Regions from separate parts of the Serratia sp. Nf2 genome, predicted to be linked through region 3. Evidence: riboswitches for the same ligand, from Rfam matches in the RefSeq annotation. Region 3 holds a riboswitch; each other region holds the start of a gene.
The links. A riboswitch is a leader RNA that binds a small molecule or an ion and turns the genes downstream of it on or off. The one in region 3 is predicted to bind thiamine pyrophosphate.

Region 1 (3,859 bases), on a different contig from region 3:
TGTAAAACAGCCCGACCCACAGCGGCCGCACCTTGACCTCGGTGGTCAGAAACAGGCTGAGCGTCGGCGTCAGCAACGCGCCGGCGATGCCGGAGAGGAAAGCGATCAGCAGGAATGCGGCAAAGATGGGGTTAATGCGCAGTGACAACCGGCTCAGGCGTTGCATATCGTCTTCCCTGACCTCAAAGCAGAAGAAAGAACCTTAGGCCACGGCGAGAAAAATGCAAGCGCATCGCCATGACCACGCATAAAAAAACCAGTGGGTCGCCCCACTGGCTGGTGAAACAGCACCATTACTCAGAAATTGGTTGCCGCGGCCCCTACAGGTGCTCGCGATACTGCTTATCGGTCATCTCTTTAATGTCCCATTGTGTCAGGTGCGCCAGCATCGCCAGCCGCGCCTGTTCGGGCACCACGCTCAGCCAGTCGGCGCGCTGGCGGCGCACAGCACTGAAGTAGCGCTGATAGAACTGTCTGGATAAGAAAGCTTTCATGATTACGCCCTCCCCTTTCATTGATGAAAATTATCGGCGTAATATAGGGAAAGAAAAATTGACGAGTTGAGGCAGGAGCGTTCCTCTTTTATGTCCACGTCCCGATTGCAGCAGCAGTTCATCCGTCTGTGGCAGCGCTGCCACGGTGAAACCACCGACACTACGCTGCAGGCGCTGGCGGAGGTGCTCAGCTGCTCGCGGCGCCACGTGCGCTCCCTGCTGAGCGCCATGCAGCGGGAAGGCTGGCTCACCTGGCAGGCGGAGTCGGGGCGCGGCAAGCGTTCGCGGTTAACTTTCCACTACACCGGCCTGGCGCTGCAGCAACAACGGGCCGAGGAGCTGCTGGAACAGGACCGCATCGATCAGTTGGTGCAGCTGGTGGGCGACAAAAACGTGGTGCGCCAGATGCTGCTGTCGCAGCTAGGGCGCAGCTTCCGACAGGGGAAACACATCCTGCGGGTGCTCTACTACCGGCAGCTGTACAACCTGTTGCCCGGCTCGGCGCTGCGGCGTTCGGAGACCCATTTGGCGCGCCAGATCTTCAATGGCCTGACGCGCATAAATGAGGAAAACGGGGAACTGGAGTCCGATCTGTCTCACCATTGGCAGGCGCTGACCCCGCTGCACTGGCGGTTTTACCTGCGCCCGGCGATCCATTTTCATCATGGCCGCGAGCTGGAGATGGCGGACGTCATCACTTCCCTCTCGCGTCTGACCTCGCAACCGCTGTTCTCGCATATCGAGAGCGTCACCTCGCCGACGCCGTTCGTTATCGACGTGCAGCTGCGCAGCCCCGACCACTGGCTGCCCTGGCTGCTGGGCAGCGTGCAGGCCATGATCCTGCCGCGCGAATGGCGTGAACTGCCGGATTTCGCCCGCCATCCGGTCGGCACCGGCCCCTACCGCATGGTGCGCAACCATCCCAGCCAGATGAAGATCCACGCCTTCGACGACTATTTTGGCTACCGGGCGCTGATCGACGAGGTGAACATCTGGGTGCTGCCGGAGTTTTCCGAAGAGCTGGTGCACTCCGGCGTGCAGCTGCAGGGCGATGAAACCGGCAACAGCGAGCTGGAAAGCCGGCTGGAAGAGGGTTGCTATTTCCTGCTGTTCGATCAGCGTTCACCGCTGGCCGTCGACCCCGCCATTCGCAGTTGGCTGTGCGAATTGATCAACCCCATTTCGCTGCTGAGCCACGCCGGGCCGCTCTACCAGCGCTATTGGTCGCCGGCGTACGGCCTGCTGCCGCGCTGGCACCACAACCGCACGCTGGCGCAGCAGCCCAAGCCCGCGGGCCTGACCGAACTGACGATGACCCACTTCAATGAACATTCGGAGTTTCACGCCATTCGCCAGGCGATCGAACCGCTGCTGGCGCAGCACGGCATCCGTCTGATCGTGCAAAGCGTGGATTATGCCACCTGGCACCAGGGCGACGCGCGCAGCGATCTGTGGCTCGGCAGCGCCAACTTCTATCTGCCGCTGGAGTTTTCGCTGTTCGCCACGCTGTACGAACTGCCGCTGATGCAGCATTGCATGAACGAAGATCTGGCGCAGGACGCAGCGCTGTGGCGCGCCAACCGCTTGCCGCTGGCCGAGTTCTGCCAGCGTCTGGTCAGCAACCACCAGCTGCATCCGCTGTTCCACCACTGGCTGCAGCTGCACGGCCAGCGCAGCATGCGCGGCGTGCGGATGAACACCCTCGGCTGGTTCGACTTCAAGTCCGCCTGGTTTGCCCCGCCGGAGGCATAAGCGCCTTTCGCCCGGGTCGGTTAATCTTTACAATAGCGCCGTCTCAACGGGGTGCGGTAAGTCGGGCCGCGTGATAAGCCCGATTTTCCGCTGAGAGCACACCCGTCGAACCTGATCCGGTCAATACCGGCGGAGGGATTTGAGCCCAGCGAACCGGCGACGCCGCCTCGCCCCCTCAGATGCCCTTGCCCCCTTATTTTTCAGGAGTGCAACGTGGTCAAAACATTTCTGCCCTGCTTATTGCTGCTGTGTGCCGCGCCGGTGTTGGCCAAGCCGACGCTGACGGTTTACACCTACGATTCCTTCGCCGCCGACTGGGGCCCAGGCCCGGCGGTGAAAAAAGTCTTTGAAGCCGAGTGCGACTGTGAACTGAAGTTCGTCGCGCTGGAAGACGGCGTCTCGCTGCTGAACCGCCTACGCATGGAAGGCAAGAACAGCGCCGCCGACGTGGTGCTGGGGTTGGACAACAACCTGTTGCAGGCGGCGCAGCAAACCGGCCTGTTCGCGCCGAGCGGCGTCGACACCGCCAAACTGACGGTGCCGGGCGGCTGGCAGGACGCGACCTTCGTGCCATACGACTACGGGTACTTCGCCTTCGTCTACAACAAAGAAAAACTGAAGAACCCGCCAAAAAGCCTGCAGGAGCTGGTCAGCGGCGATCGCAACTGGAAAGTGATCTACGAAGATCCGCGCACCAGCACGCCGGGCCTCGGCCTGCTGCTGTGGATGCAAAAAGTGTATGGCGACAAGGCGCCGGCCGCCTGGCAGCAACTGGCGAAGAAAACCGTCACCGTCACCAAAGGCTGGAGCGAAGCCTACGGCCTGTTCCTGAAGGGCGAAGGCGATCTGGTGCTCAGCTACACCACCTCTCCGGCCTATCACCTGATCGAAGAGAAAAAAGATCTCTACGCCGCCGCCACGTTCAGCGAAGGGCACTACCTGCAGGTGGAAGTGGCGGGCAAGCTGAAGGCCGCCAAACAGCCTGAGCTGGCGGAGCGTTTCATGCAGTTCATGGTGACACCGGCGTTCCAAAACGCCATCCCGACCGGCAACTGGATGTACCCGGTGATCAACACCCCACTGCCCGTCGGCTTTGAGCAGATGAACGTGCCGCAGACCGCGCTGCAATACAGCGCCGAAGAGGTGGCCAAACAACGCGGCGGTTGGATCCGGGCATGGCAAACCGCCGTCAGCCGCTGATCCCCCGCTGGCTCTGGCCGGGGCTGTTGGCCGCCGGCGTGATCCTGCTGGTCGCCGCGCTGGCGATGGGCTCGCTGTGGCGTCACGCGCCGGACAGCGACTGGCGCGGCCTGTGGCAGGACAGCTACCTTTGGCACGTGGTGCGCTTCACCTTTTGGCAGGCGCTGCTGTCGGCGCTGATTTCGGTGCTGCCCGCCGTTCTGCTGGCGCGCGCGCTCTATCGCCGCCGCTTCCCCGGCCGGCAGCTGCTGCTGCGGCTGTGCGCCATGACGCTGGTGCTGCCGGTGCTGGTGGCGGTGTTCGGCCTGCTCAGCGTCTATGGGCGCCAAGGCTGGCTGGCGACGCTGTGCGGCTGGCTGGGCATCGAATATGGCTTCTCGCCCTACGGTCTGCAGGGCATTCTGCTGGCGCAC
Region 2 (3,859 bases), on a different contig from region 3:
CGCACGGTGTACTTCTTCTCTGCCGGAGTGACGCTGGTATTGCTGCCGATCTTGTCGCGCCTGCTGCCTGCGCCGCGTACCGCTCCCAGCGCGCTGAGTTATCCCGCGCTGCTGCGTTCGATGTTGAGCCTGTTGTTGCATGACCGCACGCTGCAAATTCGCGGCATGCTGGCGTTGCTGATGTTCGGCGCTTTCAGCCTCTTTTGGAGTTCGCTGGTGTTGCCGCTGAGCCAGGCACCGTTCAACTTCAGCCATGCCGCGGTGGGGGCGTTCGGCCTGGTCGGCGCGGTGGGCGCACTGGCGGCGGTGCGCGCCGGGCATCTGGCGGATCGCGGGCTGGGGCAGGCGGCCAGCGGCGTGTGTCTGCTGCTGTTGACGCTGGCCTGGCTGCCACTCGGTTTGCTCGGCAGCGGCCTGGTTTGGCTGGTGGCGGGCATCGTGCTGCTGGATCTGGCGGGCCAGGCGATCCACGTGCTGAACCAGAGCATGATCTTCAGCGCGCACCCGCAGTCGCACAGCCGGCTGGTGGGCTGCTACATGCTGTTTTACGCCGTCGGCAGCGGGCTGGGTGCCTTTGCCGGCACCCATATGTACGCCTGGGCGGGCTGGAGCGGCGTCTGCTGGCTGGGGGCAGGCGTCAGCCTGAGCGCGCTGCTGTTTTGGCGGCTGACGCTGCGCGGCATGCCGGGCTCATCGACGGCGGTGGAGCAGTGAAAGCTGGAAGCCCAGCGCACCGCACAACTGCTGAGGCGCGGTGAAGCCGCTTTCCGCCAGGAGGAGACGGCTGCGCGCCGCCGCCATCGGGTGCCAGTTGCGGCGTGTGCGTTCGATCACCTCCTGCGCCTGCGCCGCCGAGTGCCCGGCGCTTTGCAGCCAATGTTGGTAATGGCTGGCGGGCAGGCCATCCGGTTGATAGTCGAACAGCAGCAGCGGTGCGGCGGGGGAGAGGCGCTGCGCCAGCTGCTGCAGGAATTCCAGTTTGGCGCCATCGTCGGCGATAAAATGCAGCACCAATGAGCACACCGCCGCGTCGTGGCGGGTTTGCGGCGCTTGTTGTAGCAAGGTGGGCTGGAAGCTCACCCGTTGTGCGTAATCCGCGGCTTCAGCCTTGGCGCACGCGGCCGCCAGCATGCCGGCGGAGGGTTCCACGGCGCTGAAACGCCAGCTGGCGTTGGCGGCGGCCAGCGCCGACAGTTCGCTGCCGGTGCCGCAACCGGCCAGCAACAGCGTGGCGTCATTCGGCAGCGTCTGCGCGAGCGTCGCCGTCAGCAGCGCCTGAGCAAACTGATAGCCGGGCACCAGGGTCAGAATACGGCGATCGTAGTCCGCCGCCGCGGCATCGGGGAAGCGAGTATCCGTTTGGTGTTGCATAACCTTCCTTGCAAAGTTCATTGAGAGAGACAAGGAAGGGTATGCTTAACTGATAATGAAATCCATTATCATTAATGAGTTCTGTGACGGGAAAGGCGGCGTTAGCGGGCCGGCGAATGCATCAGGTAATAATCTTCTTCGCCGTCGTTGCCGGTAGAGATGATGCGCCAGCCGTGTTTGCGGTAGAACGCCAGCGCCTTTTCATTCTTCACCAGGCATTTCAGCGAGCCGGTGGCGGTGAAGGTAGCTTCCGCTGCCTGCAGCAGCGCACTGCCGACGCCGCGCGGCGGCTGATGGGGATCGACATACAGGTTATGAATGAAGTTGTCTTCGCGGTAGACGGAGACGAATCCCAGCAGCACGCCGCCGTCTTCCGCCACCCAAATCGCTTCGCCCAGCGTCGCGCCGTCGAAATCTTCCAACTGATAGTTTGAGGTATCGCGCCAGCCGAACGCCGCCTTGCGCGACGCCAGGTACAGCGTGCGCAGGAAAGGGCGATCGGTCTCTTGGTAGGGTCTTATCTGCATGGCATCTCCCGGTGGTTTGTGCTCACTATAGCGCATTGCGCGGCGTATGCTTGCCGGGCCAATTTATTCGCTTGTTTGTCCACGCCGCCGCTGGCATGATCCCCTGCAGGGATTAACGCAACGTTGATCACAACCTATTGATTTTCATGACTCGGGGTGCCCTTCTACGTGAAGGCTGAGAAATACCCGTATTACCTGATCTGGATAATGCCAGCGTAGGGAAGTCACGGCCGCCCAGCCGGCGCCGCCTTCTTGAACGCCGGTTGGGAGGAATATGATCGCTCGACCTGATGCACTACCCGGCGCGCGCGCCGCGGCCTGTCTGACCCAATTCCAACAGCGGCCTCCGCTGATCCACTGCCTGACCAACGAAGTGGTGCAATCGCTGACCGCCAACGTGCTGCTGGCGCTCGGCGCCTCCCCGGCGATGGTGGTGGAGCCGCAAGAGGCGGCGCAGTTCAGCGCGCTGGCCGACGGCCTGCTGATCAACGTCGGCACCCTCAATGCGCTGCGCGCCGAATCGATGCGGGCGGCGGTGGCCGCCGCCAATCAGGCCGGCAAGCCCTGGACGCTGGATCCGGTGGCGGTCGGCGCGCTCTCCTACCGCACCGCCTTCGCCAAACAGCTGCTGGACGAGAAACCGGCGGCGATACGCGGCAACGCCTCGGAAATCATGGCGCTCAGCGGGTTGCTGGCCAGCGGCCGCGGCGTGGACAGCGGCGACGATTCGCTGGCGGCATTGCCCGCCGCGCGTGAGCTGGCGCAGCGCAGCGGCGCGGTGGTGGCGGTCACCGGCGCGGTGGATTACGTCACCGACGGCCAACGTGACTGGGCGATCGAAGGCGGTTCCCCGCTGATGACGCGGGTGGTGGGCACCGGCTGCGCGCTGTCGGCGGTTGTGGCGGCGTTTTGCGCCCTGCCGGGCGATCGCCTGGACAACGTGGCGACTGCCTGCCGGGTGATGTCCCACTGCGGCGGTCTCGCGGCCAGACAGGCCGGCGGGCCGGGCAGCTTTACGCCGGCGTTCCTCGATGCCCTGTATCAGCTGCGCGGGGAGGATCTGTGATGAAACGCATTAACGCCCTGACCATCGCCGGCACCGATCCCAGCGGCGGGGCCGGCATTCAGGCCGATCTGAAGGCTTTCTCGGCGCTTGGCGCCTACGGCACCTCGGTGATCACCGCGCTGGTGGCGCAGAATACCCGTGGCGTGCAGTCGGTGTATTACATCGATCCGGCGTTCGTCGCCGCGCAGCTGGACTCGGTGTTCAGCGACGTGCGCATCGACAGCGTCAAGATCGGCATGCTGGCCAACGCCGACATCGTGCAGGCGGTGGCCGAACGGCTGCACCATTACCGGCCGGAGTTCGTGGTGCTGGACACCGTGATGCTGGCGAAAAGCGGCGATCCGTTGCTGGCGCCGGAGGCGGTGGCGTCTATTCGGCGCGAGCTGTTGCCGCGGGTGTCGATCATTACGCCGAACCTGCCGGAAGCAGCGGCGCTGCTGGCGTGCGCGCCGGCAGAAGATGAAGCGCAGATGCGCGAGCAGGGGCGGGCGCTGCTGGCGATGGGCTGCCGGGCGGTGCTGATGAAGGGCGGCCACCTGAGCGAAAGCGAGAGCCCGGACTGGCTGTTTACCGCCGAAGGCGAGCAGCGCTTTACCGCGCCGCGCGTCGCCACCCGCCACACCCACGGCACCGGTTGCACGCTCTCGGCCGCGCTGGCGGCGCTGCGCCCGCGCCATGCCGACTGGGCGGCTACGGTGGCCGCCGCCAAGGACTACCTGCAACAAGCGTTGCAACAGGCGGACACGCTGGAGGTGGGGCACGGCATCGGGCCGGTGCATCATTTCCATGCCTGGTGGTGAGTCAACTTTTTGTCGCAACCGTGGTCTGACTAGTTCAGGCCCGGTTTTATGGGCGAAACCTGATTTAACCTAGGGAGAAGGACTATGACGGGACA
Region 3 (3,859 bases):
GGTGGCTCAGGCGGCAGGCCTCCATCGGATCGTGGGTGATCAGCAGCACGGTGTTTTGCGCCAGCAGTTCGGCGGCCAGGCTCTGGATCTCGGCGCGGGTAATGGCGTCCAGTGCGGAAAAGGGTTCGTCCATCAGCACGATCGGCTGGCGTTCGTAGAGCGTGCGGGCGATGGCGGCGCGCTGGCGCATGCCGCCGGACAGTGCGGCAGGCAGGCTGCGGCCATGAGAGGCCAGGCCCACGCGCTCCAGCAGGTGCGCCGCCCACGCCCGGTCCGGCGTTTCGCCGCGCAGCCGCGAGCCGAGGGCGACGTTCTCCTCGACGGTCAGCCACGGGTAGAGCAGGTCTTTTTGCCCCATGTAGGCGATGCGCCCGGTGACCGGCAGGCCGTCGCTGCCGGTCACCGTGCCCGAGGTAGCCCGTTCCAGGCCGGCGATGATCTTCAGCAGGCTGGTTTTGCCGGCGCCGCTGGCGCCGAGCAGGGCGACGAAGCTGCCACCGACGATGTCGAAGCTCAGCCGGTCGAAGACGATTTGCTGACCGAAACGCAGGCTGAGATCCCGCACCTGGATGCCGGGCGGGCGAAGCGGGGAGGTCATGAGGCGTTCAGCCCCATCTGCCAAAATGCCGATTCCAACTGGGTGGCGGTGGTGAAAATCTGCGCCAGCTCGGTGAGGCGGCCTTGTGCGCCGCGCTGGTGGCCGACGGTCTCGAGCAGCTCGATGGCGGCACGCACGCCGGCCAGATAGCCCTCGTCGCCGTAGTTGCGGATCCAGGAGGCGTAAGGATTGCCCTCCATTTGGGTGGCGGGATCGTGCAGCAGCCGCAGGCCGATTTCGGCATAGCCGGCCACGCAGGGCAGCAAGCCGGCCAGCAGATCGAGGGCGTCGCCGGCATGGCCGATATCCAGTACGTAGCGGGTGTAGTTCATGGTCTCCGCCGCTTCCGGCTGGGCGGCGATCTGCGCTTCGCTCAGTCCCCATTCGGCGCAGTAGGCGACGTGCAGCGGCAGTTCGGCGACGATGCCGTTGAGCGACGCGGTGGCGGCGCGCATCTCCGGCAGGGTGCGCAGCTTGCTGACCAGCAGCGCGTAGGCGCGGGCGAAGTGCAGCAGGAACAGGTAGTCCTGGGTCAGGTAGCGGCGAAAAGCGCGTTCGGGCAAGGTGCCGGCGGCCAGCTGCTGCAGAAACGGGTGATCGACGTAATCTTGCCAGTGGCTGCCGGCTTGTTGGCGCAGCCGGCCGTAAAGACCGCTTTCGAACAGGGTAGTGATGGACATGGGACCTCCTTGAGTCAGTGGAGATCCGGGCACGCTGGGGTATGAACAGGCAACGGGTGAGAGCGTTGTTGCCTAACCGTCCCTTCGCTGGCATGACCCAGATCAGGTTCAAAGGGTTCGGCTTGCGCCATCTCAGCCCGTAACAGGACACCCCTCGGAGCTGCTTGTTATACGACATTTGTTTTTTGATTACAATCGCCGGGCGGCGCGGCGGCAATCGGTTCGTTTAGTGCGATCGGGGGCGATTTTGCTGGCGCAGAGCGCGCGATTTTTGTCACTGTAGGCCGATGATTTTGCCTTTGAGGACGATTCCCGATGAAAAAGATTGGTTTTCTCTCGTTTGGCCACTGGTCGCCTTCCGCCCAGTCCGGCACCCGTTCCGCAGCGGATGCGCTGCTGCAGTCCATCGATCTGGCGGTCGCCGCCGAAGATCTGGGGGCGGACGGCGCCTATTTTCGCGTACACCACTTTGCACGCCAGCTGGGGTCGCCGTTCCCGCTGCTGGCCGCCATCGGCGCCAAAACCCAACGCATCGAGATCGGCACCGGCGTGATCGACATGCGTTATGAAAACCCGCTGTACATGGTGGAAGACGCCGGCGCGGCGGATCTGATCGCCGGCGGGCGGCTGCAGCTCGGCATCAGCCGTGGCTCGCCGGAGCAGGTGATCGACGGCTGGCGCTATTTCGGCTATGCCCCGGCCGACGGCGAGACCGACGCGGACATGGCCCGCCGCCATACCGAAGTGTTCCTGGAAGCGCTGCGCGGCGAAGGGTTCGCCGAACCCAATCCGCAGCCAATGTTCCCGAATCCGCCTGGGCTGCTGCGGCCGGAGCCGTTTTCCGCCGGGCTGCGCGATCGCATCTGGTGGGGCGCCGGTTCGAACGCCACCGCTGTCTGGGCGGCGAAGCTGGGCATGCACCTGCAAAGCTCGACGCTCAAGAACGACGAGACCGGCGAACCCTTCCACATCCAGCAGGCCAAGCAGATCCGCGCCTACCGCGCCGCCTGGCAAGAGGCCGGCCACACGCATGAGCCGCGGGTTTCCGTGAGCCGCAGCATCTTCGCGCTGGTGGATCAGCGGGATCGCAACTACTTCGGCGGCGGTGGCAAGGAGGGCGATCAGCTCGGATATATCGACGCGCAGACCCGGGCGATCTTCGGCCGCAGCTATGCCGCCGAGCCGGACGTGCTGATCAAGCAGCTGGCGCAGGACGAGGCCATCGCCGAATCGGATACGCTGCTGCTGACCGTACCTAACCAACTGGGCGTGGATTACAACGCCCACGTCATCGAATCGATTTTAACCCATGTCGCGCCGGCGCTCGGCTGGCGCTAAACGGAGGAATGGCATGTCACGCATTTTCATTACCGGCTCGGTAGACGGGCTGGGCCGCGCCGCCGCGCAAAGGCTGTTGGACGAAGGGCATCAGGTGATTTTGCATGCGCGTGAGCCCGGCCGTCTGGACGCGGTGCGCGATCTGCTGGATCGCGGTGCGCAGGCGGCGATTGGCGATCTGTCCGATGTGCAGCAGATCCGGCAGCTTGCCGAGCAGGTCAATCGCCTCGGCCGCCCGGACGCGGTGATCCACAACGCCGGTATGTTTACCGGGCCGCAGGTGATGCCGGTGAACGTCGTTGCGCCCTACCTGCTGACGGCCCTGATCGAGCGCCCCAAGCGCATCGTCTACCTGAGCAGCAGCATGCACTTTGACGGAGCGCCGGAACTGAACGGCGTAGACTGGCTCGGCGGCGCTGCGGGCTCCTATTCGGACAGCAAGCTGTTCGTCACCGCGCTGGCCGCCGCCGTGGCGCGCCTGTGGCCTGACGTGATCAGCAGCGCGGTCGATCCCGGCTGGGTGCCGACCAAAATGGGCGGCGCGGATGCGCCCGACGATCTGGCGCTGGGGCATGTGACGCAGGCGTGGTTGGTGACCAGCGATGAGCCGCAGGCCCTGGCGTCCGGCGGCTATTGGCACCATCAGCAACGGTTCGATCCCCACGCCGCGGTGCACGACGAGGCGTTTCAATCGGCGCTGCTGGCGCAGTTGGCGCGCGCCGGCGGGGTGAGCCTGCCGCAGGCTTGAGGGCAGTGCTTTGTTGGCCCGTCGGTGCTTGTCGGCGGGCTTTTTTATGCCCGCAGGGTGAACCGGCGAGGCTTTTCTTATACAGTGGCTGTCTGACCTGTTTTGCTCGTTCTTCTTATTATCGCCATGCATACATTCCTGATTATCGTCCCTGAAGGGGGCATGCTGTTCGAGGCGGCGGGCATCGCCGATATCCTGATGCAGGCTAACCGCCTGAGCCCTGCCGAGGCGCCGCTGTATCAGATCGCGGTCGCCACCACGCAATCCCATCGGGTGGTACACGGCCTGTCCGGGCTGAGCCTGTTGGCCGACCATCGCCTGGCGGATCTCGATCCGGCCCTGCCGCGCGATACCGTCATTGTCGCCGGTAAAGGGGCGACCGAAGAAGAGGGCGCCCTGGTGGCGGATTGGCTGCGCCGCGCCGCGCCACAGGCGCGCCGTATCGCGTCGGTCTGCGGCGGGGCTCTGCTGCTGGCCGAAGCCGGATTGCTGGAC
Region 4 (3,859 bases), on a different contig from region 3:
GGCATACATCATCTTCTTCAGCTTGGTGAAGGCCTTGCTGCTGCCGCCTTCGACCATATAAGTCGCCAGCGTCCACGGGCTGCCGGAGAAGCCGATCAGCGGCACTTCGCCCTTCAGCTCGCGGCGAATGGTGCGCACCGCGTTCATCACATAGCCCAGCTCCACTTCCGGATCGAACACCGGCAGCTTATCGACGTCGGCGCGGCAGGTAACGGGAGAGCTGAAACGCGGGCCTTCGCCGGCTTCAAAGTACAGGCCGAGCCCCATGGCGTCGGGAATGGTGAGAATGTCGGAGAACAGGATGGCGGCGTCCAGCGCATAGCGGCGCAGCGGCTGCAGCGTGACCTCGCAGGCCAGCTCCGCGTTCTTGCACAGCGACATGAAATCACCGGCCTGGGCGCGGGTCGCCTTGTACTCCGGTAAATAACGACCGGCCTGGCGCATCATCCATACGGGGGTCACATCCACCGGCTGGCGCAACAGCGCGCGCAGGTAGCGATCGTTCTTCAACTCAGTCATTTATGGGGCTCCCTTAATAATCTGCCGGCCATTGTACATTATTCTGCCCGGCACAGCGCCACGGTGTCCTCAATCAACCGGCGCGCCACGGTGCCGGGCGGCGGCAACAGCGGCAATTGGTCGTAGCGATACCAGCCGGCGTTGAGCAGCTCCTTGGGATCGTGACGAATGTCACCCTGATGGTAATCGGCCATAAAGGCCATCATCAGCGAGTGCGGGAACGGCCAGGGTTGTGAAGTGACGTAGCGCAGGTTCTTGATTTCGATATTGCTCTCTTCCATCACTTCACGCGCCACCGCCTGTTCCAGCGTTTCGCCCACTTCGACGAAGCCGGCCAGCACCGTGTGGATGCCGCCGCGATGACGCACGTGTTGCGCCAGCAGGATCTGATCCTCGCGCCGAATGGCGACGATTACGCAGGGTGCAATCTGCGGATAGTACCGCTCTTTGCAGTGGCCGCACAGGCAGGCGCTTTCGGAGCGACTGAGGTGCATCTCATGGCCGCAGTAGCCGCAGTAGCGATGGGAACGGTAGAAATCCGCCAGCTGCACGCCGCGCCCGGCAAGCTGGAACAGACCGCGATCCTGATCCAACAGCTGACGCACCGAGCCCATCTCCCGCGGCATCGCCTGGCGCACCAGCCAGACCGGCGCGCCCTCCCATTCACCGATGGTGCGCGCCATGTGGCCCCGCAGCCCAAGAGCGGCGGCAGTCCCCGACGGCAATTCACCGTTCGGTAACCAAAGTTTGCTTTCATGGCTGACAATCCACCAGCCGTTTTCATTGCCCGTTAATGCAAGTTCCATATCGTTGTTGCACAACCTCAGCTTCACTGGCACTCTACGAATCGGCTTTGTTACATTTTAATAACTTACCGGTTACTTTTATTACTTACACGGAGTCAAACATGCTCAACCGTTTGGAAAGGCTGACTCAGCGCGTTGGCGGTAGTAATGAATTAGTTGATCAATGGCTTCAGGCCCGCAAACAGTTGCTGGTCGCCTACTGCACGCTGGTAGGCCTCAAACCGAATAAAGAAAAGCATACGCCGCTGAATGAAAAAGCGCTGGAGAACTTTTGCCACAACCTGGTGGATTACCTCTCCGCAGGGCATTTTCATATCTATGACAGAATTATCAAACAAGTGGAAGGCGCAGCCAGTCCGAAAATGTCGCTGGCGGTGAACATCTACCCCAAGCTGTGGGCCAATACCGAACAGATCATGGCGTTCCACGATCGCTATACCGAAGTGGATATCGATCAGGAGGTTTGTCTGGAATTCCACCAGGCCTTGTCGGATATCGGCGAAACGCTGGCGGCGCGCTTTGCGCTGGAAGATAAGCTGATCCAGTTGGAGGCGGAAGCCGCACAGCAACCGCTGCCGGACCAGACGCTGGATCCGGCGCGTTAAAATTTTATAGTTTTTTTTCTTATCCCTCCTATACTGGGGGGCATCTTGTCGGAGTGCCTAGCGCCTGATTTGTTCATCGAATCAGCCAGGCTGAGACCGTTAATTCGGGATCCGCGGAACCTGATCGGGTTAATACCCGCGAAGGGAACAAGAGTAATCTATCGTCACAGGCACGGCCTTCCCCTTGTGGGCGCCCTGCCTGATCGGCCACCATCATTACTCCCTCCGAGCTCCAGACAAGCAACTTTCCCAACCCAACACACTGGTAGGAACTTGCTATGTCTAACGTTAATCCACCGCGCGCTCGTAAAGCGCAACGCGAAGCCGCCCAGCAGTTTATCGACACCCTGCAAGGCATGGCTTTCCCGAACTCACGCCGCATCTATCTGCAAGGCTCGCGCAGCGATATCCAGGTGCCGATGCGCGAAATTCAGCTCAGCCCGACCCTGCTTGGCGGCAGCAAAGACCACCCGCAGTATGAACCCAACGAGGCGATCCCGGTGTATGACACCGCCGGCCCCTACGGCGATCCGCAGGCCGAGCTCGACGTACACGCCGGCCTGGCCAAGCTGCGCGCCGACTGGATCGACGCGCGCGGCGATACCGCCACCCTCAGCGGCGCCAGCTCCGGCTTCACCCAACAGCGGCTGGCGGACGAGGGGCTGGATCACCTGCGCTTCGAGCATCTGCCGCTGCCGCGCAGGGCGCTGCCGGGCAAGTGCGTGACCCAGCTGCACTATGCCCGCGCCGGTATCGTCACCCCGGAGATGGAGTTCATCGCCATCCGTGAAAACATGGGGCGCGAGCGCATTCGGGGCGAGGTATTGCGCCACCAGCATCCGGGCCAGAGCTGGGGCGCCAACCTGCCGGACAACATCACGCCGGAGTTCGTGCGTCAGGAAGTGGCCGCCGGCCGCGCCATCATTCCCGCCAACATCAACCATCCGGAGGCGGAGCCGATGATCATCGGCCGCAATTTCCTGGTGAAGGTGAACGCCAATATCGGCAACTCGGCGGTCACGTCGTCGATCGAAGAAGAGGTGGAGAAGCTGGTGTGGTCCACCCGCTGGGGCGCGGACACCGTGATGGATCTCTCAACCGGTCGCTATATTCACGAAACCCGCGAGTGGATCCTGCGCAACAGCCCGGTGCCCATCGGCACCGTGCCGATCTACCAGGCACTCGAGAAGGTCAACGGCGTGGCGGAAAACCTCACCTGGGCGATGTTCCGCGATACGCTGCTGGAACAGGCGGAGCAAGGGGTCGACTACTTCACCATCCACGCCGGCGTGCTGCTGCGCTACGTGCCGATGACCGCCAAACGCCTGACCGGCATCGTGTCGCGCGGTGGCTCGATCATGGCCAAATGGTGTCTGTCGCACCATCAGGAAAACTTCCTCTATCAGCATTTCCGTGAAATCTGTGAGATCTGCGCCGCCTACGACGTTTCGCTGTCGCTCGGCGACGGCCTGCGCCCCGGCTCGATTCAGGACGCCAACGACGAAGCCCAGTTCGCCGAGCTGCATACGCTGGGCGAGCTGACCAAAATCGCCTGGGAATACGACGTGCAGGTGATGATCGAAGGCCCGGGCCACGTGCCGATGCAGATGATCCGCCGCAACATGACCGAAGAGCTGGAACACTGCCACGAAGCGCCGTTCTACACCCTCGGCCCGCTGACCACCGATATCGCCCCGGGCTATGACCATTTCACCTCCGGCATCGGCGCGGCAATGATCGGCTGGTTCGGCTGCGCCATGCTGTGTTACGTCACGCCGAAAGAGCACCTCGGCCTGCCGAACAAAGAGGACGTCAAACAGGGCCTGATCACCTACAAGATCGCCGCTCACGCCGCCGATCTGGCCAAAGGCCATCCGGGCGCGCAGATCCGCGATAACGCCATGTCCAAGGCGCGTTTCGAATTCCGCT

Region 1: another riboswitch for thiamine pyrophosphate. It lies ahead of thiB (thiamine ABC transporter substrate binding subunit); the one in region 3 lies ahead of tenA (thiaminase II).
Region 2: another riboswitch for thiamine pyrophosphate. It lies ahead of thiM (hydroxyethylthiazole kinase); the one in region 3 lies ahead of tenA (thiaminase II).
Region 4: another riboswitch for thiamine pyrophosphate. It lies ahead of thiC (phosphomethylpyrimidine synthase ThiC); the one in region 3 lies ahead of tenA (thiaminase II).

What each region holds. Positions count from the first base shown of each region.
Region 1 is NZ_PYTW01000002.1:442,423-446,281, reverse strand. It holds gene C9411_RS07135 (sugar efflux transporter) at 1-166, opposite strand, end outside; gene sgrT (glucose uptake inhibitor SgrT) at 321-494, opposite strand; gene sgrR (HTH-type transcriptional regulator SgrR) at 585-2,246, shown strand; TPP riboswitch at 2,284-2,402, shown strand; gene thiB (thiamine ABC transporter substrate binding subunit) at 2,460-3,446, shown strand; gene thiP (thiamine/thiamine pyrophosphate ABC transporter permease ThiP) at 3,422-3,859, shown strand, end outside.
Region 2 is NZ_PYTW01000010.1:106,474-110,332, forward strand. It holds gene C9411_RS20625 (MFS transporter) at 1-714, shown strand, start outside; gene C9411_RS20630 (methyltransferase) at 691-1,371, opposite strand; gene C9411_RS20635 (GNAT family N-acetyltransferase) at 1,473-1,898, opposite strand; TPP riboswitch at 2,041-2,137, shown strand; gene thiM (hydroxyethylthiazole kinase) at 2,173-2,964, shown strand; gene thiD (bifunctional hydroxymethylpyrimidine kinase/phosphomethylpyrimidine kinase) at 2,964-3,764, shown strand; gene C9411_RS20650 (inhibitor of vertebrate lysozyme family protein) at 3,849-3,859, shown strand, end outside.
Region 3 is NZ_PYTW01000001.1:837,453-841,311, reverse strand. It holds gene C9411_RS04000 (ABC transporter ATP-binding protein) at 1-598, opposite strand, end outside; gene tenA (thiaminase II) at 595-1,278, opposite strand; TPP riboswitch at 1,341-1,443, opposite strand; gene C9411_RS03990 (LLM class flavin-dependent oxidoreductase) at 1,594-2,616, shown strand; gene C9411_RS03985 (SDR family NAD(P)-dependent oxidoreductase) at 2,630-3,364, shown strand; gene C9411_RS03980 (GlxA family transcriptional regulator) at 3,491-3,859, shown strand, end outside.
Region 4 is NZ_PYTW01000016.1:6,690-10,548, forward strand. It holds gene hemE (uroporphyrinogen decarboxylase) at 1-519, opposite strand, end outside; gene nudC (NAD(+) diphosphatase) at 558-1,325, opposite strand; gene C9411_RS24535 (Rsd/AlgQ family anti-sigma factor) at 1,427-1,930, shown strand; TPP riboswitch at 1,970-2,094, shown strand; gene thiC (phosphomethylpyrimidine synthase ThiC) at 2,209-3,859, shown strand, end outside.